DNA from 4 places in the Pseudarthrobacter sp. NIBRBAC000502771 genome. Region 3 is predicted to be linked to each of the others. Evidence: riboswitches for the same ligand, from Rfam matches in the RefSeq annotation. Region 3 holds a riboswitch; each other region holds the start of a gene.
What was found. A riboswitch is a leader RNA that binds a small molecule or an ion and turns the genes downstream of it on or off. The one in region 3 is predicted to bind cyclic di-AMP.
Positions count from the first base shown of each region.

Region 1: linked by a shared signal. The riboswitch ahead of NIBR502771_RS01410 (hypothetical protein) and the one ahead of NIBR502771_RS20675 (family 16 glycosylhydrolase) in region 3 are both predicted to bind cyclic di-AMP.
Region 2: linked by a shared signal. The riboswitch ahead of NIBR502771_RS00780 (M23 family metallopeptidase) and the one ahead of NIBR502771_RS20675 (family 16 glycosylhydrolase) in region 3 are both predicted to bind cyclic di-AMP.
Region 4: linked by a shared signal. The riboswitch ahead of NIBR502771_RS14130 (LysM peptidoglycan-binding domain-containing protein) and the one ahead of NIBR502771_RS20675 (family 16 glycosylhydrolase) in region 3 are both predicted to bind cyclic di-AMP.

Region 1 is NZ_CP041187.1:320,355-327,725, reverse strand. Features, by position in the region: gene NIBR502771_RS01430 (nucleoside deaminase) at 1-478, opposite strand, end outside; gene NIBR502771_RS01425 (phosphatase PAP2 family protein) at 534-1,358, shown strand; gene upp (uracil phosphoribosyltransferase) at 1,371-2,006, shown strand; gene NIBR502771_RS01415 (VOC family protein) at 2,109-2,513, shown strand; gene NIBR502771_RS01410 (hypothetical protein) at 2,689-3,414, opposite strand; cyclic di-AMP (ydaO/yuaA leader) riboswitch at 3,420-3,583, opposite strand; gene NIBR502771_RS01405 (glycosyltransferase family 39 protein) at 3,783-5,936, opposite strand; gene NIBR502771_RS01400 (glycosyltransferase family 39 protein) at 5,943-7,371, opposite strand, start outside.
Region 2 is NZ_CP041187.1:170,379-177,749, forward strand. Features, by position in the region: gene NIBR502771_RS21145 (C40 family peptidase) at 149-763, opposite strand; cyclic di-AMP (ydaO/yuaA leader) riboswitch at 880-1,074, opposite strand; gene NIBR502771_RS00780 (M23 family metallopeptidase) at 1,186-2,007, opposite strand; cyclic di-AMP (ydaO/yuaA leader) riboswitch at 2,018-2,259, opposite strand; gene NIBR502771_RS00785 (metal-dependent transcriptional regulator) at 2,367-3,068, opposite strand; gene serC (phosphoserine transaminase) at 3,363-4,493, shown strand; gene NIBR502771_RS00795 (DUF3027 domain-containing protein) at 4,605-5,114, opposite strand; gene NIBR502771_RS00800 (cold-shock protein) at 5,120-5,503, opposite strand; gene NIBR502771_RS00805 (hypothetical protein) at 5,726-5,959, shown strand; gene NIBR502771_RS00810 (helicase-associated domain-containing protein) at 5,970-7,371, shown strand, end outside.
Region 3 is NZ_CP041187.1:1,166,384-1,173,754, forward strand. Features, by position in the region: gene NIBR502771_RS05515 (oligosaccharide flippase family protein) at 1-875, opposite strand, end outside; gene NIBR502771_RS21150 (glycosyltransferase) at 872-2,050, opposite strand; gene NIBR502771_RS20675 (family 16 glycosylhydrolase) at 2,172-2,795, opposite strand; cyclic di-AMP (ydaO/yuaA leader) riboswitch at 3,243-3,415, opposite strand; gene rpsF (30S ribosomal protein S6) at 3,778-4,083, shown strand; gene NIBR502771_RS05535 (single-stranded DNA-binding protein) at 4,157-4,732, shown strand; gene rpsR (30S ribosomal protein S18) at 4,857-5,096, shown strand; gene rplI (50S ribosomal protein L9) at 5,114-5,566, shown strand; gene NIBR502771_RS05550 (PhzF family phenazine biosynthesis protein) at 5,647-6,495, shown strand; gene NIBR502771_RS05555 (FMN reductase) at 6,604-7,230, shown strand.
Region 4 is NZ_CP041187.1:3,017,342-3,024,712, forward strand. Features, by position in the region: gene NIBR502771_RS14125 (YdiU family protein) at 1-637, shown strand, start outside; gene NIBR502771_RS14130 (LysM peptidoglycan-binding domain-containing protein) at 745-1,584, opposite strand; cyclic di-AMP (ydaO/yuaA leader) riboswitch at 1,588-1,788, opposite strand; gene NIBR502771_RS14135 (lytic transglycosylase domain-containing protein) at 2,010-3,359, shown strand; gene NIBR502771_RS14140 (TraR/DksA C4-type zinc finger protein) at 3,381-3,740, shown strand; gene NIBR502771_RS14145 (DNA alkylation repair protein) at 3,737-4,267, shown strand; gene NIBR502771_RS14150 (DUF1810 domain-containing protein) at 4,288-4,734, shown strand; gene NIBR502771_RS14155 (glucose 1-dehydrogenase) at 4,793-5,686, opposite strand; gene NIBR502771_RS14160 (metallophosphoesterase) at 5,835-6,341, opposite strand; gene NIBR502771_RS14165 (DUF1918 domain-containing protein) at 6,416-6,607, shown strand; gene NIBR502771_RS14170 (NUDIX domain-containing protein) at 6,640-7,170, shown strand; gene NIBR502771_RS14175 (endonuclease/exonuclease/phosphatase family protein) at 7,200-7,371, opposite strand, start outside.

The DNA of each region.
Region 1 (7,371 bases), 850 kb from region 3:
ACTCCCGCAACAGTAGGGCGCACTCTTCCTCGCGGACGCCCGGGTACACTTCAACCCAATGGTTGAGCCGCCGTTCGCGGAGGATGTCGAACACCGAACCTGCAGCGCCGGCCTTTTCGTCCCAGGCACCGAACACCACCCGCGGGATCCGGGCCAGGACGATCGCGCCGGCGCACATGGCGCAGGGTTCCAGCGTGACCACCAGCGTGCAATCAGACAACCGCCAGCCGTCGCCGCTGCCGCCGCCGAGCCTTGCCCGTTCCTGCAGTCGGGCCGCCGCTTCCCGGATGGCCACCACCTCGGCGTGGGCCGTGGGGTCGCCCAGTTCCTCCCGCTGGTTCCGGCCGGAACCCAGGACCCCGCCGTCGGGCCCCAGCACCACGGCGCCGATGGGAACATCCTCCGTGGCGAGTGCCCGGCGCGCTTCCGCCAACGCAAGGCCCATCCAGGCATGATGTTTCTTTTCGGGCAACGGCATGGCTCAATGATAGTTTCGGGGATACTCAGGTTACTTACCGACGCCGGGAGGCACCATGGACACTCTTCGGGATCGCCTAGGTCTTTGGTTCAAGCCCTATGCGGCGCTGGTCCTCACCATCCTCGTGGGCGGTGCGATCATCGTATCCCTGGCCTTGCTTGGCGCCGAGGTGTACGACAATGTGGTGGATTCCGCGGGCCTGGCCAACCTGGACAAGCCGGCCCTGGCCCTGTCGGAGAGCTTGCGCAGCCCCGGACTCGATGCGTTCGTTACCGGCTTCACCAATATCGGCGGCGGAATCGGAATGCCCATCCTCGCCAGCATCCTCACCGCCTGGCTGACCTTCCTCAGCCGGAACTGGCGGCCCCTCATCCTGGTTGGCGGCGCAGCGGCCGTCTCCATCATGGCCACGACGTTCGGCAAGAAACTGGTGGGCCGCACCCGCCCGGACCACGCGGACGCGGTGCCCCCATACGAGGATTCACCGTCATTCCCCAGTGGCCACACCCTGAATACCACCGTGGTGATCAGCCTGGTGGTGTACCTGATCTGCCTCCAGTTCCAGGCCACGGTGGTTCGCGTCTCGGCCATCACGGGCGGCACGCTGTTCATCATCGCCATGGGGCTGAGCCGCGTCTTCCTTGGCCACCACTGGCTGACCGATGTCATGGCCGGGTGGCTGCTCGGCCTGACGTGGGTGGGCGTGGTCATTCTGGCGCACAGGTTGTTCCACCTGGTCCGCAGGCGGGAGCACGCCGGTGCGGCGCCGTCGTTCGACCGTCCAATCGTCCGCGACGTGGTGGCCGAGGAAGCGCACCTTGGGGGCGACGGCGGCAGTGAGCACGCCCACGGAGGCCACAACAAGGACACCGCCGGATGATAGTTTTGGGGGATGCGTACTCTCGTTGTTGACCACCCCCTGGTCGCCCACAAGCTCACCGTCCTGCGGGACAAGAACACGCCGTCGCCTGTCTTCCGGCAGCTGACGGAAGAGCTGGTGACGCTGCTGGCCTACGAAGCCACGCGGGAGGTCCGCACCGAGCCCGTCACCATCGAAACGCCTGTCAGCACCACCATCGGTACGGCGTTCACCAAGCCCACACCGCTGGTGGTCCCCATCCTCCGGGCGGGCCTGGGCATGCTGGAGGGCATGACCAAACTGGTCCCCACCGCCGAGGTGGGCTTCCTGGGCATGGCCCGGGACGAGGAAACGCTGGACATCATCACCTACGCCGAGCGCCTCCCCGAGGACCTGACCGGCCGCCAGGTGTTCGTCCTGGACCCCATGCTGGCCACCGGCGGCACCCTGCGCGAGGCCATCAAGTTCCTGTTCAAGCGGGGCGCTTCGGACGTCACCTGCATCTGCCTGCTGGCGGCTCCGGAGGGCCTGGCCAAGCTGGAGGAGGAACTGGGCGACGCAAACGTGCACATCGTCCTGGCCTCCATCGATGAGAAGCTCAACGAGAAGTCCTACATCGTTCCCGGGCTGGGCGATGCCGGCGACCGCCTCTACGGCATCGCCGGGTAGCCACCTGCCTCCGGACGGGACCTGTCGGGGAGGGACTTCTTAGACGGCTTTCTTTTTGCGCTGGGCCTTTTCGGACCGGTGCCCCGCCGCTAGCCTGTGCGGATGGACTGGAAACTCGAACTTGTCTTTGTCCCTGTCTCCGACGTTGACCGCGCCAAGGACTTCTACGTCAACAAGGTGGGCTTCAACGCCGACTACGATGAGCGGCCCTCGGACGACCTCCGTTTCGTGCAGCTGACGCCGCCAGGTTCGGCCTGCTCCATCTGCATTGGCGAGGGGCTGACGGACGCACCTCCCGGCACCGGGTCAAACCTGCAACTGGTGGTCAGCGACATCACCGCGGCGCATGACTTCCTGAAAACCAACGGTGTGGACGTCAGTGACGTGGACGTCCAGGACTGGGGACACTTCGTGTACTTCGCCGATCCGGACGGCAACAAGTGGTCTGTCCAGTGCATACCGTGGCGGAACGCGGGGGCAGGCGCGGCGCCAAGCTCTGCACCTTAAACCAGTGAGGGCCGCATCCCCGGGGATGCGGCCCTCACTGCGCGGTAGTTCCCTGCCGGGCCCCACTCCAGGGCGAACGACGGCGGGGCCAGGGACGCGTCGTCGGGCGGCCGTCAATGCTGGAAAGGCTCAGCTGAAGGTGCCGCTTCGTCGCGCCGCGGCAGGGAAATGGTGCCTAGTACCAGTTGTGCGCCAGGTGGAAGTTCAGTGCACCGCAGGGGGACTGGTAGCTCTTCTTGATGTAATCCAGGCCCCAGTTGATCTGGGTGCGGTAGTTGGTGAGGTAGTCCGCACCTGAGCTGGCCATCTTCTCGGCGGGGAGGGACTGGACGATTCCGTACGCCCCGCTGCTGGGATTGGTAGCTGTGGTGGTCCAGTCGGATTCCTTGGTCCACAGGGTCTGCAGGCACTGCATCTGGTCAGGTCCCCAGCCGAATGTGGCCAGCTGGCCGGCGGCGTATGCCTGGGCTCCGGCGGGATCGTTGACTGCGACGGCGGGTGCAGGCTCGGGTGCAGGCTCGGGGGCCGGTGCGGGTGCCGGGGCAGGGGCCGGTGCGGGTGCCGGGGCAGGGGCCGGTGCGGGAGCCGCGGGCGCTGCTGCCGGAGCCGGTTCAGCCGCCTGCGGTGCAACGCTGATGGCTGCGGGAGCGGGGCTCTCCACCGGGTTGGAGCGGATTTCGCTCTTCTCGATGCTCATTTGGGCGTCGGCTGCTGCCGTGTTTGACTGGGTGGACGACGCCGGGGTCATGCTGCTGGTGGCCTGTCCGGCCGCGCCTACCCCCACCAGTACCGCGCACGATGCCGCAAGGACGGCGGCGCGCTGGCCCAGGGTGGTCTTCTTGGCCTGCGGTTTGGCCCTGTGTTTAGCCTGCAGGCATGATTCTGCCGTGTTTTTGGACATGATTGATCGCCTCTCACACCTGCGGAGTTAGCTGTCGGGTTCGGATGAGGGCATCCGGCCGTACGGAATGAAAATCACGTACTGGCTTAACCCCAAGGGCAGTCATTGCCCGGGACGGTGGGTCCCCCGCCTCTGCCGTTGCTCAATCGGAATCCGGGGAAGCGGCAGAGCTTGGCGTCAACCCGGGATATGCGGCCCGAACGGAAACCGCACCCAATCGACGGTACAGGAAGATTAAGCAGAAGTCACATTTAGGTAACGGAAGTCGCGGATTCCGCGCGTCGGTTTGCGGCCGCACGCGCTGAGGACCGGCTAAACGGAAGCAGTCCAGCCCGCCGGGGACTTCCGGTCCGGGCCGGACTGCCTCGCTACTGGCCTGCCAGGGCGTACACCGTGGTGCCACCGATGCTCTGCGACTGGAAGTTGGCGGCCACCCACTCAGCGATCTGCGTTGCTGCATCCGAGCCGCTGGTGGAGCGCATGGTCCCGCCCGCGATGAAGAAATGGATCTTTCCCTGGGACACCAGCTCCTGGAACTGCGCCAGCGTGGGGGAGGGATCGGTGCCGTTGAAGCCGCCCACCGCCATGACTGGAAGTTCGGTTGCCAGCTGGTAACCGGCGGCGTTGTTCGAACCCACCACGGCCGCGGCCCAGGTGTAGCTTGAGGCCCCCGCCCGGAGCGCGGTGACCAGCCCGGCCGACGGCGTGGGGGCACCCAAGAGGCCGCCCATCCCTCCGCTGCGGCCTCCGGCAAACCCTGTGCCGCCTTGGGTACCTGGCTGCCGGAAGCCCTGTCCCTGCGTGCCTTGTCCTCGAGTGCCTTGTCCCTGCGTGCCTTGGGCTGTGCTGCCTGTGCCACTGGGGCCGAATCCGTTCCCGTTGCCCCCAGTGCCGCCGGGGGCTCCGCCCGGGCCCGTACCGAACCCTGACGTGGGGCCTGCGCTGACGATTGCCCCGCTGTGCGCCGCCGATGCCGTGGAGACGGAGTAGGCCAGCGGCCCGGCGAGCGACGCAGCAACGGCCAGCACCGCCGTCGTCCGCTGGAGGGAGCGGCGGCCCAGGAACCGGTTGAGGCCCACTCCGGCGGAAGCGGCCAGCCCTGCCGCCAGCACCAGCCAGCGCAGCCACGGACCGTAGGCCGAGGTGGTGCCCAGCAGGGAGAACGCCGTCAGGGCTGCCGCTGCCACCGCCGCCGCGAGCGGGATTGCAGCGGCCAGCTGCTGCCTGTGCTGCCACAGGAGAACAGCGCCCAGGCCGGTAAGTGCCGCAATGCCCGGCGCCAGCGCCACCGCGTAGTAGGGGTGGATGATGCCGGCCATGAAGCTGAACACCAGGCCCGTCACCAGGACCCACGAGCCCCAGGCCACCACCGACGCACGCACCGGATCCGTCCGCGGCGCCCGTCGGCCCACCCACAGCAGGCCCGCCGCGAGGATCAGGGCGGAGGGCAGCAGCCACGCTATTTGGCCTCCGAACTCGCTGTTGAACATCCGGAACAGGCCGGGGACGCCCCAACCGTTGCCCCCGCCCACGCTGCCCGTTTCGTCGCCCGTCAGCCGCCCCAATCCGTTGTAGCCAAGGGTGAGTTCCAGGATGGAGTTGTCCTGCGACCCGCCAATGTAGGGCCGCATGCTGGCAGGTGTCAGCTCGACACCCGCGAGCCACCAGCCGGCGGAAACCACCATCGCCGCCCCTGCCGCGGCGAGCCGCAGGAGGCGCCGGCGCAGCCTGCCCGGCCCCGCAACCATGTAGGCCAGGGCGAACCCGGGAACCACCAGCAGGACCTGAAGTTGCTTGGCCAGGAAGCCGAAGCCCAGGAACACGCCGGCCAGCAGGAGCCAGCGCGGCCGGTCCTCCTGGATTGCACGGAGGATCCCATACCCGGCGGCAGTCATGAGCAGCACCAGCAGGGCGTCAGGGTTGTTGAACCGGAACATCAGCGTGGCAACCGGCGTGAGGGCGAGGACGGCAGCGCCCAGCAAGCCGGCCCGGTGGGCGACGGTGTCGTCACCCGTGGCCTGCACCGCGGCACGGCGCACCGCAAGGTGGAGCAGCCAGGCGGCCCCGACCCCCATCAGCGCTTGCGGGACCAGGATGCTCCACGGGTTCAATCCGAAGATCCGGACGGACAGTCCCATGATCCACAACGAGGCCGGCGGCTTGTCCACCGTGATGGAGTTGGCAGCGTCCGAGGAACCGAAGAACCAGGCAGTCCAGTCCTGCGATCCCGCCTGGGCCGCGGCGGAATAGAACGCGTTCGCCCAGCCTGATGCGCCGAGGTTCCACAGGTACAACACGGCCGTTCCGGCCAGTACTGCCGCCAGTTCCAGATGCCGCCGGAGGGCCTGGGGATTCCGCGGAGGCCGGACGGACTTTGTCCCGCTGTCCCCGGCGGACGTTGTTCCCCCGTCGTCGGCAGCCCGGGCCCTTACGGCCCGGGGTCCGGTTGCACGTGCCCCGGAGGGACGCCCAACGCCGGTCGCGGTGCTTGAGAACGGCGGGGTCGGGTAGTGACTGGCCATGGCGTGCTACTCCGCCAGGCGGTAGACGGTGGAGTTGCCCACGGTCTGCGCCTGGAAGTTCGCCTGTACCCAGGCGGCCACCTCGGAGTTGCCGCCGCGGCCGCCCATGCCGCCTCCGCCCATGCCGCCACCCTGGATGTAGTACCCGATCTCGCCCTTGGACACCATGTCCTGAAACTCGGCGAGCGTGGGGTACGGATCCCCGCCGTTCCAGCCGCCCAGCGCGATGACGTTGGTGTTGGTGGCCAGTTCCAGGCTGGCTGCCTGGCTGGCGCCCGAGACGATGGCGGACCATTTGGTGGTGGTGGAGGAGAGCAGCGCGGTCACGGCGGCGTCGGTGGTCCCTTCACCGCCGGGGCCACCGCCCGGACCACCATTTCCAGTAGTGGGGTCAAAGCCGTTCGCCGGGTCGAACCCGTTACTGCCGGAGGCTGCCCCGTCAGTTCCGGCGCCTGCGTCCGTGCGGTCGCCGCGGGCGCCAGCGGCCCGGTTCCCAAAGCCGCCTGCCGACGAACCCGCGGGCCCCGACGTCGGAATGGAGCCCGAGTGCGCGGAAGCGGCGGTGGCCAGGGTCCAGGCAGTTGTGCCGAGTCCGCCGGCCAGCAGGGACACGACGACGACGGCGGCCGTACCTGCACGCCGGAACCGTCCGCCCGCCCCCAGTGCGTCGAGGCGCAGGAGGATCCCGGCAGCTGCCAGGACGCCAAGGACGATCGCGGCGATGCGCAGCCAGGGGAGCCACTCGGCATCCCGGCCCAGGAGTACGGCGGACCAGATGGAGGTGCCCAGGACCGTCACGGCCAGCACAATCCGGGCCGTCCAGTAGGCACGGCCGCGCCAAAGTTCCACGGCGCCGATGCCGATCAGGGCGGCGATCGCCGGGGCGAGCGCCACGGAGTAGTAGGGGTGGACGATGCCGCTCATGAAGCTGAAGACTCCGGCGGTGACCAGGAGCCAACCGCCCCACAGGATGAGCGCTGCGCGGCCCGGTGAAGTGCGCACTTCACGCCGCGTGAACCACAGGCCTGCCACCAGCAGGACCAGCGCCGCGGGCAACAGCCACGACACCTCGCCGCCAAAGCTGGTCCCGAACATCCGGAGCAGGCCGGCGGCACCGCCGAATCCTCCGTTCCCTCCGCCGAAGCCGCGCCCTGGTCCGCCGGCTGCGCCTCCTGCGGCTCCGCCGGGCATCCCCTCACCCGAACCGGTGATGCGGGCCAGCCCGTTGTAGCCGAAAGTCAGTTCGAGGAAGCTGTTTGTAGTGGAACCGGCCATGTATGGCCGGGCAGAGGCGGGCGTCAGCTGGAACAAGGCAACGTAGCTGCCGGCCACCACAACGATGCCGCCGAGTGCGCCCAGCAGGTGCACCACCCGGCGTCCCACCGGGGCCGGTGCCGCCCACAGGTAAGCCAGCGCCAGCGCCGGTACCACCAGG
Region 2 (7,371 bases), 1.0 Mb from region 3:
TTTTTCCTTCGGACCGCGTGTAGGCAGGCAAAGGGGGCTGGACGCGCCGGCATCTTGGGGGTACGCCGGCGCATCCCGAACGGGGATCTGGTTTCTAGCGGAAAAGCTGTGGGCAAAGAAATAGCCCTTGGAGCGCTAAGCCCAAGAACTACTTGTTGAGGTGGTAGTACGACGAGGTACCGGTGGCTGCGGGCGAGTGCAGCAGCGTGCCCTGGGAGGGGTTGAGCGCGCTGATCATCATGCCGTTGCCGACGTAGATACCCACGTGCGCGCCGCCGTTCTGGACAACGAGGTCGCCCGCCTGCGGGGTGGAGGTCGGGGTCATGATGCTCCACGCGTTGGTGCGCGGGATGCTGATCCCGGCCTGTGCGTAGACCCACTGGACGAACCCGGAGCAGTCCCAGCCGGTGACCGGGCTGGTGCCGCCCCATACATAGGAGTGGCCGATGCCGGTGTAGGCGATGGCTGCAATGCCGGAGGTTGCGGCGGAGACAGTCTCGGCAGCCTTGGCGGCGGGAGCGGCGTCCTGGCCGGCGGCGCGTTCGGCCGGCGCGGTGGACTGGGGACGTACCGCCTCCACCTTCGGAGCGGCGGTGGTCTTGACGACCGGGCGCTCGAAGGAAACCGTGGCCGTGGGGGCGGCCGTGACGGCCAGTGCCGTCTGTGCCGAGCCGGACTCGGTGGATGCAGAGACACCGGCGGTGGTGTCAGCGGCGTTTGCTGGCAGGCCCATGCTCAGGATCAGGCCCGATGCGGCTGCCACTACGGCAGCCTACGGTCCCGGCATTTGCACTCACGGCCTTGGACACGGCGTCCAAGGGGCTGGTGCGAACCGTTTGCGCACGGTGGCGCGCAGAATGATGGCGTGAAGACACGAAGGTAGCCTCTCCCAATGCCTGCGAGGTGAGCTGTCGGATTCGGATGGGAGTCACCCGGCCACGCAGCTTCCTGGGAAGCTGGTGACTTAACCCCAAGGCCTTCTGGAGAGAAGGCCAAAATTGGTTCCCCCGCCCCTGCCAGACGATGAAATGCGAACGGACCTTGAGCGGTGGCAGAGTTAGGCAATCCACTCAAGAGCGTCAACTTCGGAAAAGTTGACGCGAGTTAGACGGTACAGCAGTTTTGTTTCAATGTCACATTCAGGTCACGGCAGGTCGCTGCGATCTGAGAGTGGGCAATCATTCGTTACAGCCAGCCCATGGGGTCGACCACTTCGCCGTTGACCTGCACCTCGAAGTGCAGGTGGCAGCCGGTGGAGGCACCTGTGGTGCCGCTGAGCGCCACGACTTCTCCACGGGAGACCGTCTGGCCCACCTTGACGTTGAAGGACGACAGGTGGTTATACGTGGTTTCCAGTCCGTTGCCGTGGTCGATGACCACCCGGTTTCCGCCGCCGAACTGGTGCCAGCCTGCGAAGGTAACGGTGCCGGTCGCAGCGGCAAGGACGGACGTCCCGCATTGAGCCACGAAGTCCTGGCCCCGGTGGAAGTCGCCGGAGCCGCCGGTAATCGGGCTCACCCTGTATCCGAACGGTGACGCGGTGACGAGGGAGGCTAGTGGTGCAGCCAGGGTGCCGGCCGACGCCGCCCGCGTGACGGAGCCGGCGGACTGGGCACTCAGGAGCTGCTTGAGCTTCCCGTCCGGGTCAGCCTGGGTCACCACGGCGGAGCGGCTGAAGTCGATCTGGGCACCAACATCAGCGGAAATCTGCGGCTGCGGGCTGACGGAGGAAGCTGCCAGGGGCGCGTTGCCGGACGCATCAGTGGCCATGACCGGGCTGGTGGCCGGCACTGTGACCGTCAGCACCAGTCCGGTGGCAGCCAGGGCGATTCCGGCCTTCTGGCCAATCCCGCTTGCGGCGGCGAACTCCGTTACCTGCCGCAGGGGCCCCCGACGGCGGCGCGCGTCGCGATGCAGATCGCGGGGGCGCTCCACTGCTGCGTCTTCGACAACCCGGGGTGCCGAAGGGGGGCTGGCTGCGCGGCGGCGCCCCCTGGAGGTCTGCATGGTCAAGAAGGGTTCCTCTCTGGAAAAGCCTGCGGAGTTAGCTGTCGGATTCGGGTCAGAGAGATCAAAGACCCGGCCCGCCGCGGCAAGCTTCTGCACAGGGGTATTCCCGGAAGAATCCTTCACTGGAGAGGCTTGCTGCTGACGGACTTCACCCCAAGGCAGTCCCCCGCTGCCGCTTGTGGTTCCCCCGCCTCTGCCAGTAACGACTCGTGCACCCGATCCGCTGGCAGAGCTCGGCTCCGGATCGGGTAACGCTTAAGTATCAACGATTGGTTCCACTATAGGGCCTTTAGACCCTAGGTAACAATTCCGTTATCTTTGCGTGGAAGTGCCTTGCCGGGGTAAAAGGCCGGGCCTCAGGGCTGGGACACGGCCACGAAAACGTGGGCGGCAACCTCGGGCGGCAGCTCCAGTGCGCCCTCGATGCCCGGGACCCGCACGGAGATGTAGTCACCCACGCGTTCCAGCGCCACGGCGGCACCGGGCCGGATTCCACCTTCGTCCAGTTGCGCCAGCAGTTCCGGCTCCACCTGGATCGGTTCAGCGAGCCGGCTGATGGTGACAACAGAGGCCGATGCGTAGCCCTTCATGGCTTCGACCAGGCTGATGGCTCCGTCGGCGCCGCCGGTGGCAGGCTGTCCACCCAGGGCGGCGAGCCCGGGGATGGGGTTGCCATAGGGCGATTCGGTAGGGTGGTCCAGCATCTCGTAAATGCGCCGCTCAACCCGCTCGCTCATGACATGTTCCCAGCGGCAGGCTTCGTCATGCACGTAGGCCCAGTCCAGGCCGATCACGTCGGCCAGCAGGCGTTCGGCCAGCCGGTGCTTGCGCATGACCTCGGTTGCCCGCTTGCGGCCGGTGTCAGTGAGTTCCAGATGCCGGTCACCGGAGACCACCACGAGCCCGTCGCGCTCCATCCTTCCGATGGTCTGGGACACGGTAGGGCCGGAGTGGCGCAGGCGCTCGGCAATACGGGCCCGGAGGGCAACGATGTTTTCTTCCTCAAGCTCCAGGATGGTCCTGAGGTACATCTCCGTAGTGTCGATCAGATCCGTCATCCAGCTCAGCTCCTCGAGCGCAGTACCTTGCGTTGTCCCACCGTATCGCCTCTTCCCGCGAGGTAGTCCGGGGGCCAGCTTAGCCTATTTTGAGTTTGTCCGAATAGCCGAGCGTCGGGCGGCGTCGCCCGGACGGCGCGTCTCATTGTCTGGACTTTGGGCCCGCCGGCTCCCGCCGCCCCTGCCATTCAGGCAGAATGGTGAAGGCCCGCTGCGCAGCCATCGCCTGCTGCCGGCCGGGCCATGACCCGCCCGTCCGGACCAAACTTTCGTCCCCGCCGAATTGGAGCACCTGTGAGCGACACCAGCATCACGATCCCCGCCGACCTCCTGCCGAAGGATGGGCGGTTCGGCGCCGGCCCGTCAAAGGTCCGCCAGGAACAGATCGATGCGCTGGCAGCAGCGTCCAAGACCATCCTCGGCACTTCGCACCGGCAGGCGCCGGTCAAGAACCTGGTGGGATCCGTCCGCGAAGGGCTGAGCCAGTTCTTCCGCGCCCCGGAGGGCTATGAAGTGGTCCTCGGCGTGGGCGGCTCCACGGCATTCTGGGACGTCGCGAGCTTCGGCCTCGTGGAGAAGAAGGCCCAGCACCTGTCCTTCGGCGAGTTCGGGTCCAAGTTTGCGGCCGCCACCAACAAGGCGCCCTTCCTGGAGGCTTCCTCGATCATCAAGTCCGAGCCAGGCACGCGGCCGGCGGCCCAGGCCGAGGCAGGCGTTGATGTCTATGCCTGGCCCCAGAATGAGACCTCCACCGGTGTTGCTGCCCCTGTCACGCGCGTTTCCGGAGCCGACGAGGGATCGCTGGTCCTGGTGGACGCCACCTCCGCGGCCGGCGGCCTGGACGTGGACGTTGCCCAAAGCGACGTCTACTACTTCGCCCCGCAGAAGAACTTCGCTTCCGACGGCGGCCTCTGGCTGGGCCTGTTCTCCCCGGCCGCCCTCGAGCGCGCCGCGCGGATCAAGGCAGGCAACCGCTGGATCCCGGACTTCCTGGACCTCCAGACCGCCATCGACAACTCCCGCCTGAACCAGACGTACAACACGCCGTCGCTGTCCACGCTGGTCACGCTGGACACCCAGGTCCAGTGGCTGAACTCCAACGGCGGCCTGGATTTCGCCGCCGCACGCACCGCAGACTCCGCCGGACGCATCTACAGCTGGGCCGAGGCCTCCGAGTTTGCCACCCCGTTTGTGGCCAACGCGGAGGAACGCTCCAATGTCATCGCCACCATCGACTTCGACGAATCAGTTGATGCCGCGGCCGTGGCCAAGGTCCTGCGCGCCAACGGCATCGTTGACACTGAGCCCTACCGGAAGCTGGGCCGCAACCAGCTGCGGATCGCCACCTTCGTGGCTATCGAGCCCAGCGATGTCTCAGCCCTGCTGTCCAGCATCGACTACGTGGTGGGCGAGCTGCGGAAGTAGGCGCGGAGAACAGTCAGGACAACATACGACGGCGCCGCCCGGTTCATCCCGGACGGCGCCGATTTCGTTGTCCCCTTCCGGGGTGGCCGGGCTCCCGGTGGCGAGGTGCGGTCAGGCTTCCGCTTGCGTGCCGGCGTCGTCAGTTGGATCGTCAGCCGCTGTTGCGTGGCCTTCAGTTTCCGCGGCGGCCGTTACCTGGCTGTCCGCTTCGGACTCCTGCTGCTGGTCCTCGGGGCGGACACGTTCGGCCCAGGGCACCCACTCCGGGGCCAGGATCGAATCTTCCGACGGCAGGAGGCCCAGCTCATTGACCGTGACCACTTTTGAGCGGGAGTTGCGCGTCAGCACCGCGTACCACTGCCACCCCGCGTATCCGGGCAGCCGGGACTCAAACAGGTGGGTGACCAGCCGGTCGCCCTCGCTCTTGGCCGCCAGGTGCGGCCCGATGGTGGCCGCAGGCGTGATGCCCTCCACGACGGTCCGGGCAGTGTCCACGGCGGCGGCCAGGAAAGCGTCCGGCTTGCCCGTGCGCCACACGGGCACGCCTGCCTTGCGCTTGGGCGGCGTCCTGGCAGCCTGCTCCTGCACCGGCGTGCCCGGCTGTTCGGAATCGGGAGTCATCGGCGCTAAACGTCGAGCTCGTCGGCGACCTTGCGGAGGGCGGCAGCAATGGCCTTGCCCTTGTTGCCGTCCGGGTACTTGCCCTTGGACAAGGTCCCGGACAGGTTGTCCAGTACCGTCACCAGGTCCTGGACCAGCGGGGCAAGGTCCTTGGCGCTCGGCCGCTTGGCCTTGGCAATCGAGGGAGTCTTGTCCAGGACGCGCAGGCCCAGCGCCTGGGCGCCCTTGCGACCGTCCGCTACGCCGAACTCCACGCGGGTGCCGGCTTTGAGCTCGCTGACGCCGTCGGGCAGCGACGACTTGGGCAGGAAGACCTCCTGGCCGTCCTCGCCCGCGAGGAACCCAAAGCCCTTGTCCTTGTCATACCACTTGACCTTGCCGGTAGGCACGTAATCAACCTTCTTCGTTCTGCTGTCATGAGACACGGCCGGCCACCACCGCATCCGCATGGTTGTGCGGGTTCAGGGTATGGCGAACCGGGACCGTGTTGGTCTGTATGCTTCAAGGTTATCCTGCCGCATGGCCTATCGACGCTTTGGGCGGCACTGTTCCGCCGCAGGCGCAAGGCCCCGCTTTACCCGCACCGCGCCAGGCGCGGTAGCGTTGCGTCCATGACTCCCTCGCGTTACCGGCGGCCCCTGATGGTCCTCGCCGCAGTTGTTGCCGTGCTGTCCCTGATAGCCGTGGCAGCTGTCATGGCCCTGGCCTTCGCCGGCTCGGTAGCTCCCGCCTGGATCACCTACACCGCGCTGTACGGCCTGCCAGCAGCCTTCATCCTGATGCTCCTGCTGGTCCTGGACGGAGTTGCCGCCCGGCGGCGGGCGGGAAGGCCCCAGCAGCGGTAACGTTGGACTGATGTCCCTCATTCGCGCGCTTGGCAAGGACCTGGAGGCACGCAGCGACGATTCGTTGCGGGCGTTGTTCGCCGCGCGGCCGGACCTCATCACCCCTTCGGTTCCTGACTTCGCCGCGCTGGCTGCCCGCGCAAGTTCCCGGGTCAGCGTCCAGCGCGCCCTGGAGCGGCTCAACCGGCCTCACATGCAGGTACTGGAGACCCTGCACCTGTGCACCAACACCGATACCGGGCACAGCGCCTCAGGGGAGGCCGTGCACAAACTGATCCACGGTTCCACACTGGCCACTGTCGACGAAATTTTGGCCGGCCTGCAGGAGCTCGGCCTGGTGCACCCCGCCGCTCCCCCGCACGGCACGCCGCCCCCTGCGGCCAGCCAGCCGTACTACCTCCCCGTGGGCTCGCTCAAGGATGTGGTGGGAATTTATCCCGCCGGCCTGGGGCGCAGCTATACCGAACTGGTTCGCCTGCAACCGGCCTTCGCCCAGCGGGCGGTGCAACTGGTCTCAGAACTGCACCGCAGCGGCTTCGCGATCCACGATGCCACCACGCCCATGGAAGCAGCCCTGGCCCTTCAGCACTGGACGTCCTCACCGGAGGCCCTGCAGGACATCCTCGCCGGCGCACCGGAACGGACGACGGCGCTGCTCGCCAGGTTCCGGAACTGGGCCATGGGTGCCGTCCCCCAGGCACAGCGGAAAGCGTCGGTCACGACGGAGGGGGCCGACGTCGGGCCTGTTGACTGGCTCCTTGCCCGCGGGCTGCTGGTTCCGCTGGACGCCGCCCATGTGGAACTGCCCCACAGCGTAGGACTGGCTTTGCGCGGCGGGGCAATCATCAATGACTTCACTCTGTCGCCGCCGGTCCCGGAGCTTGGCCGGACCACGGCGGCGCTGCGCAGGAACGCGGCCCTGAGCGCCATCTCCGAAACCCTGCGGCTGGTCTCCGAGCTGCTGCATGCCGTCCGGGAACAGCCGCTTGCCACACTGCGCAGTGGCGGCGTGGGCGTCCGTGAAGTGCGCCGCGTGGCCGAACACCTGCGGACAGACCAAAGCGCGGCCGGCCTGCTCCTGGAGCTGTGCGGGCTGGCCGGCCTGATCCGCCTCGACGTCGACTCCTCATCGTGGGTGCAGCCGCCGGAACTGGAATGGCTGGTCCTTCCCCGGCAGGAACAATGGCTGTGGCTGGTGAACGCCTGGCTGGCCAGCGAACGCGTGCCGTCCATGGTGGGCCAGCCCGTGAACTCAGCCCCTGGCGCAGCGGCCGGCCGGTCCGCGGCCGGAACCACCATCGCCGCACTGGCCGCCGGAGCGCAGCGGCCTGACGCTCCGGTGGTCCGCAAGCGGATCCTGGAGATCCTGCATGAGCTCACCCAGGAGGTGTCCGCGTCCGACGGTACCGCGC
Region 3 (7,371 bases):
AAGTATCCGTCCCGCAGCCGCTGCCGGTCGCCGCGGACTTGCGTGTACAAGGGAAACAGGACAGTGGACAGCACGAAGAAAACGTTCAGGATCAGGGCCTCCGGCAGCCGGAAGGCGAGGGTGTACAGGCCCAGAGCATGCGCTCCGAGGACGATTCCGATGACGAGGTAATCGACGTCGAAGATCGCTCTGGCCAGCATGGTGCTTCCAGCGACTGGGGCACCGAAGCGGACATTTGCCGCGATGGCGCTTCTGCTTACGCGCCAGATCTGCCAGGGTGCCTCGTGGCGGACCAGGAACCAGCAGGTGGCGGCATATGCCACGGACCCGGCGGCCGTCCCGACGGCGAGAGACCAGGCGCCATGGCCGGTAAAGGCCAGGTAGAGGGTCACCGTTCCCATGGTCGCGGCGCGCAGTACCGGCGCCGCAGTGAGTTGCCTGAACTTCAGGTCCCGACGCATGATGGCTTCCGGGACGGCGCCGCAGGCGGTGGCCAGCACGGAAACACCCAGGACCTGCACCAGAGGTGCTACCCCGTCCAGCTCAAGGAGGTCCTCCACCGTGTCCGCGGCCAGCAGGGCTGCCACGGCAAGCACTGCACCCAAGGCAACGGACAGCAGCAGCGCCGATCTTGCGATGACGGGAGTCTTGGGCAGGTAGACAAGGGCCTGTCCCACTCCGGCGTCGGCGATAGTTTCGGCGTAGGCCATCAGCACCAGCGCAAGCGCGACGAGGCCGTATTGCTCAGGCGAGAGGAGCCGCGCCAAGACCACGGTGGTCACCAGCACGATCACCCTGCCCGAGGCGAAGGCCAGTCCCTGCCACAGGGCTCCCCGGACTCCCTTGCGCTCCAATTCCCCCGGTGCGTACGTCATGGTTGCCCGTTCGTTTCGGAGAGTTCGCCCGCCATGGCTGCCCGGACTTCCGCCAGGTACTCGCCTGCCACGGTTTCCCAAGTGCGGACTGCACCTGCGGCAACACCCGGCCGGCCTCTGGGGAGATCCCCTTGCGGTGGCTTTAGAGCCGAGAGTTGCTCCACCACCTTGCGGGCAAGAGCCTCCTGACTGTCCCGAACGGCAAGCAACGGGTGCGCGGGAAGTTCCCTCGCGGCCACGGGTGTGGCCACCACGGGCACTCCGGCGGCGAGGGCTTCCAGGACGGAGTTCCGGATACCCACCCCGTGCTCGTCCGGGAAAGCAGCCACGTCCGCAGCTTGGAACACGTCCAGGATGGAGGGCACGTTGGCCAGGATGTCCACCTGGGGCCCGGCCAGCGCCAGCACCGCCGGCGTGGGCTGCCGCCCTGCGATGACGAAGCGGGCATTCGGAACCTCCTGCCACACCAGCGGGGCGATCCTCCTGGCCAGTACGGTGGCGCTGTCCACATTCGGTCCGTAATTCAGGCTTCCGGCGAAGCACACAACCGGGGCGTCGCCCTCGAGGCGGGGACCGGTGGCCGTTGCCGTGCCGTTGGGGATGCTGGTGACGGCCCGGTCCAATGAGGCGGACCAAGCTGCTGCGTCCCTGGCGCCGACTGTGAGAAGCCGGGCCCGGGACGGCAGGTGGCGTTCAGCGCGGGCCGCCACATGTTCCCGCAGACGGTACGCGGGTTGTAGGGTGCGTGCCCTCGCCGTGTCCATACTGGCGCGAATGGACCAGGGGTCTACGGTCTGCAGTACCAGTGGCCCGTTGACACTGTGGGACAGGAAGAGGGCGTGGGGGCCATGGATCAGTGTAGCGTCCATACCCGCGGACAACCGAGTGGCTGCGGCGCGGGCAGAAGGGGTGGAACGCCGGTGTTTCCCCAGTCCCGTCAGGCCGCCCACGGAGCGGGCAAAGGCCGATAGTTCCTGCCGGGGCGCCAGTTCGTACACCGTGTCACAGCGGCTCCTGATTTCCTCCGGAACGGGAACGGGACCCGAAAAAGTCAAGAGCGTGACGGCCACGTCCGAAGGGAGGTGCAGGATCACTTCGTACGGAATCATTGAGCTTCCGTCCCCCTGCTCAGGATCCCGGTTGGGCACGCTTTCCGTCACGTACAGGAGCTTCATTGCAAGAGTTTACTGGATCACTTCCCTGGCAGAGGGTCGCTTTAGGCAACCTTGAGGAAAGCGAAAAGGGCGACGGCGGGAGGTCCCGCCGTCGCCCTTTCATCGGGTGGCATGGGGCTTGTTACTGCCAAGCCCGGACGTAGTCCACCATCATCTGTGACTGCGGGCCGTACACGGGGTTCGTCGAGGAGGAACCGACGTTCAGCACGATGTACTGCGGAGCATTCCCGTCGTCCGTGGGGTAGGACTTGACCTTGACGCCGTCAAAGTACACATCCGACGAGTTTGCCATCCTGTGGAGGCCGAAGGTGTGGTACTCGTTGGCCCAATTCCCGGGGACGGTGCCTTGGTTGTGGGTGCCCGAGCTGGAGTGGTAGTTGACGGTCATTTTCGCCTTGAGGACCTCGGCAATGTCGTTTTCGCCGGTGGCCGGCCAAGATTGCCCGGTGGTCCAGAAAGCAGGCCAGTTGGTCAGCCCGTTGGCATTACCGGTGAACTTGATCCTGGCTTCGACGTAGCCGGTGGTGAACTGGTACCCGGTGCCGGCTCCCCCATTGGGGTTGGTGGACACCAGGCCGCCGGAGGTGGCTGAGGCGAGGCCCAGTGACAGGTTTCCGTTCGCTACCGAGACGTTTGCCGGGCTGGTGGAAACCTTGTTCATGGTTCCGCAGCCGGGGGAGAACCAGCAATTGGACCACTTGGCTGCGTCTAGGCCAGCTCCGTTGAATTCGTCAGCGAAGGTCATGGTCCAATTGCCCGGCACACCGACGGGTTGTGAGGTGCCGGTGCTTGCCAATTGCGCAGACATCGGGGCGATCGGAGCGGGGGAAGCCGGTGCAGGTGCAACAGGAGCCTGTGGTGCGGCCGCCTCGATGGGGGTGACTGCGGGTTCACTGGCTGCGGGCGAGGTTGCGGGAGCGGGCGATGCAGGAAGGACCGGGCTTTGTTCAGCGACAACTGGCTGGCTGACTGTGTCAGCGGAGCTAGCTACGCGGTCCACGTCGGGAGTGCCTGAAGCTTGGCTGAATCCAATGCCCAATACTGCGGCCCCGAGGACAGTGGCGGCTAATCCGGCAGCAAACTGAAGCTTTCGCCCCCGGACGGCAGGCGCCTGTGTCAAGGGCCCACTAATTTCGGTTTGATAACGGGATGATGCATTGCTTTTACGTTTGGGTAATACGGGCATGGGGACATTACCTCTCATAACGCCTGCGGGGTTAGCTGTCGGGTTCGAATGAGGCCATTCGGCCGCTTGGCGCGGCTTCACCCCAAGGCGCGGAAATCCGGCCCGAGAGGCTTGGGTCCCCCGTCTCTGCCTGAAACCTAGTGGATCCGGGAGGCGGCAGAACTCGGCGTCCTCCGGATTGGGGCTGGCTGGGGCAGCCCCCGGAAGACCGTACACGAGACCCCGCTGATAATCACAATAAGGTAACGGGTCTCACTTCCCCCGCGTGGCGTTCACCTGCCCCAGGCGTGGCCACTGCTAGTGCACCCTGCAGGGCGCGGGGCTTTTCCACATAGCGACCATGCCCGGCCCCGTCCCGCATCCATGCGGGCTAGCCTTGGGTCAAGCGTGAATCGCCTATCGGGTCCAAATGCACTAGGATATTGAAGTCTGTGCTGCGTCCTGCCTCCGTTCCGGTGGCCGGGCATCGCGCGGAATCGCAAATGAACCTCCTGTTACGGAAATGCCGTAACCGCTTAGCCCAAAGGAGGTGGGTTCACATATGCGTCCTTACGAATTGATGGTAATCATCGACCCCGAGGTCGAAGAGCGTACCGTTGAGCCGTCGCTTCAGAAGTTCCTGAACGTCATCACGAACGATGGTGGAACCATCGAGAAGGTTGACATCTGGGGCCGTCGTCGCCTGGCTTACGACATCAAGAAGAAGTCCGAAGGTATCTACGCCGTGGTGAACTTCACCGCGAAGCCGGAGACCGCCAAGGAACTTGACCGCCAGCTGTCTCTTAACGAGACCATCATGCGCACCAAGATCACCCGCCCCGAAGAGCAGAAGGTTGTTGCTGAGTAATTCAGCACCATTCTTCATTCTTTACCCCGCAGGAAACGCACTCTTCACCCAGGATCGAACAAGGAGGCAGTAGATGGCAGGCGAGACCACCATTACGGTCATCGGTAATCTCACCAATGACCCGGAATTGCGGTTCACACCGTCAGGTTCGGCAGTAGCGAACTTCACCATCGCTTCCACCCCCCGCACCTTTGATCGCCAGTCCAACGAGTGGAAGGACGGGGAGACCCTGTTCCTCCGCGCCGCTGTTTGGCGTGAAGCAGCCGAGAACGTCGCGGAGTCCCTGACCAAGGGCATGCGCGTCATCGTTACCGGCCGCCTGAAGAGCCGCTCCTACGAAACAAAAGAAGGCGAAAAGCGCACCGTTATCGAGCTTGAGGTCGACGAAATCGGCCCCAGCCTGCGCTACGCCAACGCCAAGGTCAACCGTACCCAGCGCTCCGGCGGACAGGGTGGCGGCGGCTTCGGTGGCGGCAACAGCGGCGGTGGCTTCGGAGGCGGCAACTCTGGTGGAAACCAGGGCGGCAACTCCGGTGGAGGCTGGGGCGGCGGCAACCAGCAGGCTGCACAGGACGATCCCTGGGCTACGCCCGGTGTGTCCAATGCAGGCGGCTGGGGCAACGGCCCCGATTCCGAACCTCCCTTCTAAAACCTAAACAACGGCCCGGCGCTGGGGCTGCCAAGGTGCAAGATGCACCCGGGCACTGCCGCCGTCGGACCACCACCATCCCGTGGATCAATATCCACGGGCTCCATAGAATAGGAGCTCCACGATGGCTAAGGCTGAACTCCGTAAGCCCAAACCAAAGTCCAACCCCTTGAAGGCCGCTGACATCACTGTCATCGACTACAAGGACGTAGCATTGCTGCGCAAGTTCATCTCCGACCGCGGCAAGATCCGCGCCCGTCGCGTTACTGGCGTCACGGTGCAGGAACAGCGCAAGATCGCCCAGGCAATCAAGAACGCCCGCGAAGTTGCTCTGCTGCCTTACTCCGGCGCTGGCCGCGGCTAAGGAAGGGATTAACTAACATGGCAAAGCTCATTCTGACCCACGAGGTCACCGGTCTCGGTGCTGCTGGCGATGTTGTCGAGGTCAAGGACGGTTACGCACGTAACTACCTGCTGCCCCGCAACTTCGCCCTGACCTGGTCGAAGGGTGGCGAGAAGCAGGTTGAGTCCATCAAGGCTGCCCGTGCCGCCCGCGAGCACGCTTCCCTGGAAGATGCTCAGAAGCAGGCCGCTGCACTGTCCGCCAAGCCGGTCAAGCTGGTCGTCAAGGCCGGCGAGTCCGGCCGCCTGTTCGGCACCGTCAAGCAGGGCGACGTTGCTGACGCTGTTGAGGCCGCAGGCCTTGGCAAGATCGACAAGCGCAAGGTTGAACTGCCCGCCCACATCAAGTCGGTTGGCACCTACCAGGCCAACGTCCGCCTCCACGCTGACGTTGCCGCTGTGATCGAACTGGACGTGGTGGCAGGAAAGTAATTTCCCCGCCTCACGCCAAGACCCCCGCTGCCGGACTCCGGCAGCGGGGGTCTTTCGTTTTCCGGTGGTAGCCTGCTCCGGTGAACCCGAACCCCCGCCATCGCCCATTTCACCAGGTGGATGTCTTCGCCGGACAGGCCTACCGCGGCAACCCGCTCGCCGTCGTGCTTGATGCCCAGGGCCTGGACGCGGCAACCATGCAGCACTTCGCCAACTGGACCAACCTCTCGGAAACCACCTTCCTCCTGCCTCCCCGGGATCCGCGGGCGGACTACAGGGTCCGGATCTTCACCGGGGCCGAGGAGTTTCCCTTTGCAGGCCATCCGACGCTGGGCTCTGCGCATTCCTGGCTGGAGAGCGGAGGGGTGCCGAAGTCCGGCGGCCACGTGGTGCAGGAATGCGCCGCGGGGCTGGTCCGGATAAAGCTCGACGGCGGCAGGCTGGCTTTCGCAGCGCCGCCCCTGACACGTTTCGGCCCTGTGGAGGACCCGGTCCGCCGGCAACTGGCCGCCGCCCTGCGGGTGTCTGCCGGGGACATCGTTGACGCGTGCTGGCTGGTGAACGGCCCGGAATGGATTGGCGTCCTGCTGGAATCCGCAGAGCAGGTGCTGGCCCTGGAACCGGACCAGGCTGCCATGGGCGACCTGAAGATCGGCGTCATAGGGCCATACCATCCCGGAGCCGGAACCGACTTTGAAGTCCGCACGTTCCTGCCGGGTGCTGGAACGGTAGAGGATCCCGTCACCGGCAGCTTTAACGCCGGTGCCGCCCAGTGGCTGGTGGGAAGCGGCAGGGCGCCGGAGCAGTATGTGGCCTCGCAGGGGACCGTCCTGGGACGGGACGGGCGCATCCACGTGAGTACGGAGGACGGAGACGTCTGGGTCGGCGGCGAGTCCACTACCTGTATCCGGGGCACCGTCCTGCTCTGATCCGGCGCCCGGCAAGGCTCGCCCGGGAATACTCCGCTGCGCGCAACAGTTCAAAGGTATAGATGCATACGCATGTATGATGAACTGAACAAACACCAGGAGAATGCCATGGAAACCCGCCGCATCACCGTCCTCTCCGCAGGGCTTGGCGTACCTTCGTCGAGTCGGCTGCTGGCTGACCAGCTTTCGGTCGCCGCCACGCGACAGCTGGAAGCAGCCGGTTATGAGGTGGCCGTGGACGTCGTCGAGCTCCGCGACCTGGCCGTGGACATCGCCAACAACTTTGTTACCGGCTACGCCGCGCCCCGCCTGGCGGACGCCATCGCGGGCCTGAAGGCGTCCGACGGAATCATTGCGGTCACTCCCGTGTTCAGTGCCTCCTACAGCGGCCTCTTCAAGTCCTTTATCGACGTCCTTGATCCCAAGTCACTCGACGGAAAGGCCGTCCTCTTGGGCGCCACCGGCGGAACGGACCGGCACCAAATGGTCCTGGATTACGCAATGCGGCCCCTGTTCAGCTACCTCCGGACGCGCATGGCAGCCACCGGAGTCTTTGCAGGACCGCAGGACTGGGGAACCGCAGAGGAGGGTGGGGGATCCCTCGCGGACCGCATCGAACGCGCAGCCGGCGAGTTCACGCGCCTGCTTGACGGCCCGCAGCCGGGCCGGGAGGAAGTCCCGCTGGAGTCCCTGCCGTTCGAGCAGCTGCTGGCGGGCATTTCCGGCAACGCCTGACCGGCCGGAGCCTGCGCCTAAGCCGAGTGGAACCACGAACGCGGTTGTCTGCACAAGCTCGTTCGACGCAATCTATAAGAAGCGGCTCGACTGGCAAGTAGAACGCCAAACTTGTGGCTGACGACGGCCGGACAGAGACCG
Region 4 (7,371 bases), 1.9 Mb from region 3:
AGCCGCCGTCTACAGCTCCATCGACGTCGGTGGACGCTACGCCTACGCCAACCAGCCGGTCCTGGCCGAATGGAACCTGGCCCGGCTCGCCGAGGCCGTGCTCCCGCTGATTGACCAGGACCAGGAGAAAGCCGTGGCCCCGGCGGTGGAGGTCCTGGGCGGTTTCCGGGGCCAGTACAGCAAGGCATGGACCCGGGGGATGGCGGCCAAGCTGGGTCTGGACGGCGTCGATGAAAGCGGCGCCGCCGGGGCCTTGGTGGATGATGTCCTCGACATGCTGAAGGACGGACCCGTGGACTACACCCTGTTCTTCCGCAACCTGGGTAAAGCCGCCCGAGGGGACCGCCGCCCCGTGCGCGGCATGGTCCTTGACCTTGCCGCCCTTGATTCCTGGCTGGTGCGGTGGCAGGATCTCCAGCCGGACGCTCAGCTGATGGACAGCGTGAATCCTGCGTACATTCCCCGGAACCACCTTGTGGAGGAGGCGCTGTCCGCAGCCACCGGAGGGGACCGGGCTCCGCTGCAGCAGCTGCTGGCAGCTGTCAGCCACCCCTTCACTGAACGGCCCGGCCTGGAACGCTATATGCAGGGACCGCCGGAGGACTTCGGCAGCTACATGACGTTCTGCGGGACCTGACCGCGGCGGCGCGGCGGGTGCGTTAAAGACAGGAGGGTGGCAGCCGGTTTCCCGGCTGCCACCCTCCTTCACAGTCGGCACCGCCATGCGGGCCCGACCGGCAGGGACTAGGCTACGCGCACTGCGGAGTACCCGCCGAGCCAGCTGATGGAGTGCACCTGCGTGTCGAAGCCGTTGACGCCGCCGCTGACAACCTGGCCGTTGCCTGCGTAAACGCCCACGTGGCCGGAGGTGATGATCAGGTCACCGGGGGCGGGAGAGCCCACCACCGTGCCATACTGGAAGAACTGGGTGGGGGCCAGGTCGCCTACGGACTTGCCGACGGAGCGCAGTGCCTTCTCAACCATCGCGGTGCAGTCCTGCTGGACGCCCAGCTGGCTGTAGGCCGAGGCGAGGATCGCCGCGCCGGTGCCCGTGCCCGTGGTGGAAGCCACAGGCGTTGCCGAGGCGTAGGACATGTTCATGCCGGTGTTGGCCGGTGCGGTGGCGGCTGCCGCCTGCACGGGTGCTGCAGCCGGGGCCGGTGCCGGCGCTGCGGTGTAACCGGCGCCGGGAATCTGGATCTGGTCGCCCGGGTAAATGACCGAGGACAGGCCCAGGCCGTTGGCGGACAGGACGTCATTGAGGTTGACGCCGTACGCCGCGGCGATGGCGCCGAGGGTGTCGCCGGAAACCACGGTGTGGACGTTCCCTGCTGCTGCGGCAGGGGCTGCGGCCGGTGCTGCGGCGGTGGCCTGCACACTGGTCTGCTCAGTGGTGTCCGGTGCGGTTACGCCAGCGTGGGCCGGGGCGCCCACGCCGAACGCAATGCCGGACGCTGCTGCCACAGCGAGCGCCGGGCGGCCCAGGGAGCGGGCCTGCGACTTGGCTGTTACGGCGAGGCCCTCGAGCACAATGGAGCGGGCCGGAGTCGCGCGGTGGCGGGCTGAAATGGAATTTTTTGACACGGTTGATCGCCTCTCCCATGCCTGCGGGGTGAGCTGTCGGGTTCGGGCTGGAGATACCCGGCCGGGAGCGGCCCCGCGATGGAGGGAGGCGCTGCCGACTTAACCCCTAGGCCACATGTGGCCGTGGAAACTTGGTTCCCCCGTCCCTGCCAACTGGAGCGGTTGGATCCCATGGTCAGCGGCAGGGCTCGGCATACTGACGGGAATGTCCCGTCTGAGAGGGACACCTGACGACCCTAACCCATGGGCACGGCGATTGTCACATTTAGGTAACATACGAGGCTGCCCTCTCGAATTGCGCAAACGTGTGGACGATAAGCCTGCTTCCCGCCTGACCTCGACTGATGGCGGTGGCTGCCGTCCAAGTAACAATGTGGAGACGGCTTCCTGCGTGCCCCTCCAATCCGCCGGTAAGCTTCGGGACTATGCCCCTGTTCGTGACCACCGCCAGGTTCCCCGTGCTGGGGGGCCTGGCGGCTGTTGCCCTGGCCGCCACCGTTGTCCTTCCGGCCACTGCCGACGACCCGCCCCCAACCGGCGGGTATCCTTCGTGGGCAGACGTGCAGGCGGCCCAGTCCTCGGAAGCTTCGAAGGCGGGGGAGATCACCATCATCAACGGACTGCTGTCCCGCCTCGAAGCCGAGTCTGAGGCGGCAGGGGAAGCCGCCGTGCGCTCGGCGGCAGGGTACGCTGCCGCCGACGCCGGGCTCCAGGCAGCTTCTTCCCGCCTCGAGACCCTTTCCGCCCGGTCCGCCCACGCCAACCAGGAGTTGGCACGTTACCGGAAAGACCTCGGCGCCCTGGCTGTCGAGTCCTACAAAACCGGCGGAACCAACACGGGGTTCTTCGTGGCGCTGGATGCCCTGGGAACCAACAGCGTCCAGGGGCTCAACCTGGTCAAGCTCGTGGGGGACAAGACTGCGGCCCTGGTCACCAAGGCGGCGGCCGCTGAACAGGCAGCCGCCGCCCTTGCCGACCAGGAGAAGGTTGCCAGGAGCGAGCGGGAGCGGCTTGCCGCGGAGGCGAAGGCAACGCTGGAGTCCGCCCGCGCGGCCCAGGATTCGCTGGCCCGGCAGGTGGCGGAGGAACAGCGGCATGGCGGCGAGCTGACAGCCCAGCTCGCAGCCCTGAAAGGCACGACGGCGGCCCTTGAGGGTGAGTACCGCCAGGGCCAGGCGGCGCAGGCTGCCTACGAGGCGGCCCAGGCGGCCAAGCGCGCCGCCGCGCAGGAGCAGGCCCGGCAGCAGGCGGAGGCCGCGGCCAGGGCCTCCGCCGCGGCGGCGCAGCAGCCGAAGGCACCCGCGCCCGCGGCAAACCCGGCCCCGGCAGGTCCCGTCCAGCCAGGCGGTGTCCAACCCGTTCCGGCCCCTCCTCCCGCTGTCGATCCCGGGCCGGCCGCCCCGGAGGCGCCGGCCCCGCCGGCTCCGCCCGTCGTCGTCGTTCCTTCCGTTCCCGGCGGTGCGGTGAACGATCCGGCCGGAGCGAAAAGCTATGCATCGGGGCGCCTGGCCGCCTTCGGGTGGGGCCAGGACCAGTTCCTGTGCCTTGCCCAGCTGTGGACCAAGGAGTCCAGCTGGCTGACCACGGCCACCAACGCCTACTCCGGTGCCTATGGAATAGCCCAGGCGCTGCCGCCGGGCAAGTACGCCAGTGCCGGCAGCGACTGGCTCACCAGCTACCGCACGCAGGTCGACTGGGGCCTTGGCTACATCAAGGACCGGTATGGTTCCCCGTGCGCGGCCTGGAACCACTCCGCCGCCCTGAACTGGTACTGATTGACGCGTTAGGCTGTCCCCATGCCTGATTTCGAACGGTTCCGCGCGCTGCTCGAAGAGGAGCGGGCCCGGCGCGTGGCACTGCTGCCGGCGCTGCGGGCGGATATCGAGGCCGCAAATTCGGCGCGCCAGGACTCCAATGTGGATGACGAGCACGATCCCGAAGGTGCCACCATTGCCTTCGAACTTTCGCAGGCTTCAGCGCTCCTGAAACAAAGCTCGGCCGGCCTTGGGCAGATTGAAGCGGCCCTTGACCGACTGTCCGCGGGAACCTACGGAACCTGCGCGGTGTGCGGGGAGCCTATTGCCGAGGGCCGCCTGGAAGCCCGGCCATGGACGCCGTTCTGCATCCTGCACGCCTCGTCCGGCCGCGGGCGATGACGGAGGCCCCGGAGGTGGTGTCGGCGGCTGCGGAGTTCGTCGACCGGACGCTGCAGAATGAGGGCTCCTGGTACCGGGCCGACGACGTCGGGAGCCGGCTGGGCGGGCAGCTGGCCTCGTATGGATCGTCGGTGGGGGCCGTCCGGGGGACGGTCCGTGACGCGCTGCGGAAATTCAAGGACCTGGACCATGACGGCACGGTCATGCTGGCCTCCGTATTGTGGGGACAGCCGCGGCCCGGTTCGCGGCCGGTGTTCGAGCGCCGCCTGGCCGCCGTGGTGCTGCTGCAGTCGCGGGTGCGGCTGCTCCGGCATTCCGACCTGACCCGGCTGGAAGGGTTCCTCCGTTCCGCCCGGGCAGGGGACCTGGCGGCGCCCCTGCTCTCCGATGTCCTGGTCCCGCTGCTTGCGGGGCTGGGCGGGCGTGAACGGCAGCGGGCCGGCGTTGTCCTGGCGCGGTGGCGGGAAGATCCGGACCCCGGGCTCCGGGCGGCAGCCGCCGCCCTTGAAAAATACTTGTCCATGTGAAACGTACCAAGGAGATCCATATGAATGAACCGTTTGACCTTGAGCGTTTTGTTGCCGCCCAAAACACCGGCGGAACCTATGAGCAGGCACTGGGCGAGCTGCAGGTGGGCCGGAAGTCGGGCCACTGGATGTGGTTTGTCTTCCCCCAGCTTGCCGGGCTGGGACAGAGCGCCACATCCCGCAGGTACGCCATTTCGTCCCTTGCTGAGGCTCGCGCGTACCTGGACCACGAGCTGCTGGGCCCACGGCTCCTGGAGTGTTCACTGGTCCTGGCAAACCACGCCGACCAGTCCGCCGAAGACATTTTCGGTGGCGTCGATGCCAAAAAGCTCCGCTCCTGCATGACGCTGTTCCTCCGGGCGGCGCCCGGAGAAACAGTGTTCAAGAGCGTCCTGGCCCAGTTCTTCAATGGCGAACCGGACCCGGCTACCGACGAACTCCTGGCCGGCCTGGACGCGGCGGACTGATCACGGAGGAGGCGGTGCGGCAGCCTGGACGCGCCGCACCGCCCAGGCGGCCGGGTCGCTACGGCGTCGGGCTGCCGCCGTTGACGTTGAGCGTTTCGCCCACCACATAGCTGGATTCGGGCGAGGCAAGGAACACGTAGGCGGGGGCAAGTTCAGCAGGCTGGCCCGCCCGGCCCAGGGGAGTGGACTGGCCGAATTCCGGGAGTTCCTCCTTGGGCTGGCCGCTGCTGACCTGCAATGGGGTCCAGATCGGGCCCGGCGCCACGGCGTTCACCCGGATGCCCTTGGGGGCCAGCTGCTGGGCCAGGCCCTTGGTGAAGTTGTTGATGCTGGCCTTCGTGGTGGCGTAGTCCACAAGGGTCGGCGAGGGGTTGTAGGCCTGGATGGACGTAGTGTTGATGATCGTTGAGCCCGCCGGCATATGCGGTACCGCGGCCTTGGTCACCCAGAACATGGCATAGACGTTGGTTTTCAGGGTGTGGTCGAATTGCTCATCGCTGATGTCTTCCAGGTCCTCCTGCGCAACCTGCTTTCCGGCGTTGTTGACCAGGATGTCAACCCCGCCCAGCACGGCCACCGCCGTGTCCACCAGTTCCCGGCAGGCGGCCGAGTCCTTGAGGTCCCCCGGTACCTTGACGGCCTTGCGGCCGGCAGCCTCAATGATTCCGGCAATGCGCGCGGCGTCCTCCTCTTCCTGCGGCAGGTAGGAAAGGACGACGTCGGCACCCTCCCTGGCAAAGGCGATCGCCGTTGCTGCCCCGATGCCTGAGTCCGCGCCGGTCACAATGGCCCGGCGGCCGTCGAGGCGGCCGGTGCCCCGGTAGGTTTCTTCGCCGAGGTCGGCCTTGGGCGCCAGTTCCGCATCAAGTCCCGGCTCCGGCTGGTGCTGCTTGGGCGGGGAGATCTTTTCGTAGGCAGTCACGGGATTACGGAAGGTGTACTGGTCGGTCATGGTGGTACTCCTGTTCGTGCGGGACACGGGCTGGTTCGTCGCCCGGGATCGTGAAGCAGCAATGCTGCGCAGGCAGCAGCGAGAAGCTAAGCATGCTTACGGTTCCCAGCCTAGGCAAAAGCTCCCTCCCTGCCAAGCGGCGCCGCGGTCAGCCGCGCTGGACCTCCACCAGCCTGACCTCCGCCAGGCGGCCGCCGTCCACCACGGCCTCCATGTAGGTGCAGGCCGGCTGGCGGCGCCGATCCGTGGGCGAGCCGGGATTCAGCAGCCGGAGCCCGCCGGGCGAGACCGTATCCCACGGAATGTGGCTGTGCCCGAACACCAGGACGTCCGTGTCCGGATACAGTGCCTCGCACCGCAGTTCGCGGCCCTTTGCCTGGCCGGTCTCGTGGACCATCGCAAAACGCACCCCGTCCAGGACTGCGGTGGTGCGCCCGGGCAACCGGCGGCGAAGGTCGGGGCCGTCATTGTTGCCGTAAACGCCCAGCAGGCGCCTGCTCCGTTGCTCGAACTCGTCGAGCAACTCCGCCTCCACCCAGTCGCCCGCGTGGAACACCACGTCGGCATTTTCGACGGCGGCCCATACCTGTTCCGGCAGGTCTTTGGCGCGTTTTGGCACATGGGTGTCAGCGAGCAGGACGAGGTTCAGTGGCATACCGGAAATCCTGCCATGCGGCCCTGTTCCGGTGCGCCTGCGGGTCGTACCCTTGGGCCGTGGAGGTGATTGCCATGGAGGCAGCCCAAGGCGACCGGATCGTCGTGCGTGGCAGGAATGTGGGATCCGCGGACCGGCACGGTGTGATCCTCGAGGTGCGTGGCGAGGGCGGGCACCCGCCGTACCTCGTCCGCTTCGACGACGGCCACGAAACAGTCATGTATCCCGGCGGTGATTTCGCCGTCGACCACGGGCAGGGCACCTGACGTCCCGCCGCTTCACCTGTCAAACTGGGGCAATGGATCATTTCCCGCCCTCCAGCCTGTCCGCCACTCCGCCGCCGCGGACCGGCCCCCGTGACCCGGGCGATGCCTGGGTGGAAGGGGACCGCGGCCGGTTCTGGGGCAGGTTCGGAGCGGCCGGGGTCCTGGCCTGGGATCCCGGCAGGGGAGTCCTGCTGCAGCACCGCGCGGTTTGGAGCCACAACGGCGGAACCTGGGGCCTGCCCGGCGGGGCCCTGCACCAGGGCGAAGAGCCGGTTGACGGTGCCCTCCGGGAGGCCTACGAGGAAGCTGCCGTCCCGTCGGAGAGCGTGGAGGTGCTGTTCACTTCCGTGCTGGACCATGGTTACTGGTCCTACACCACGGTGGTGGTGCGGGTGCGGGAATCCTTTGAACCGGTGATCAGCGACCCCGAAAGCATCGCGCTGCTCTGGATCCCGGTGGCGGAGGTGGGGGCACTGGACCTGCACCCCGGTTTCGCCGCGGCGTGGCCGGAGCTGCTGGCGCGGCTGGACGCCGACGAACCCTGGGCAGGCGGACGCTGGTAGGCCGGCGCGGCCCGTGCCTGGAGCCGGGGCTAGTACCCCTCGCCGTACTCCGCGGTGACCAGGATGGGCAGGTGGTCGGAATTTCCGCGCGGCAGCGTTTCCACGCTGGCGATGTCCAGGCCCAGCGACGTAGCGAAGTCAAAATGGCCCTTGAACACCTTGTACCGGGTGTAGGTCCGCCGGTTGCTCAGGGAGAGGGCG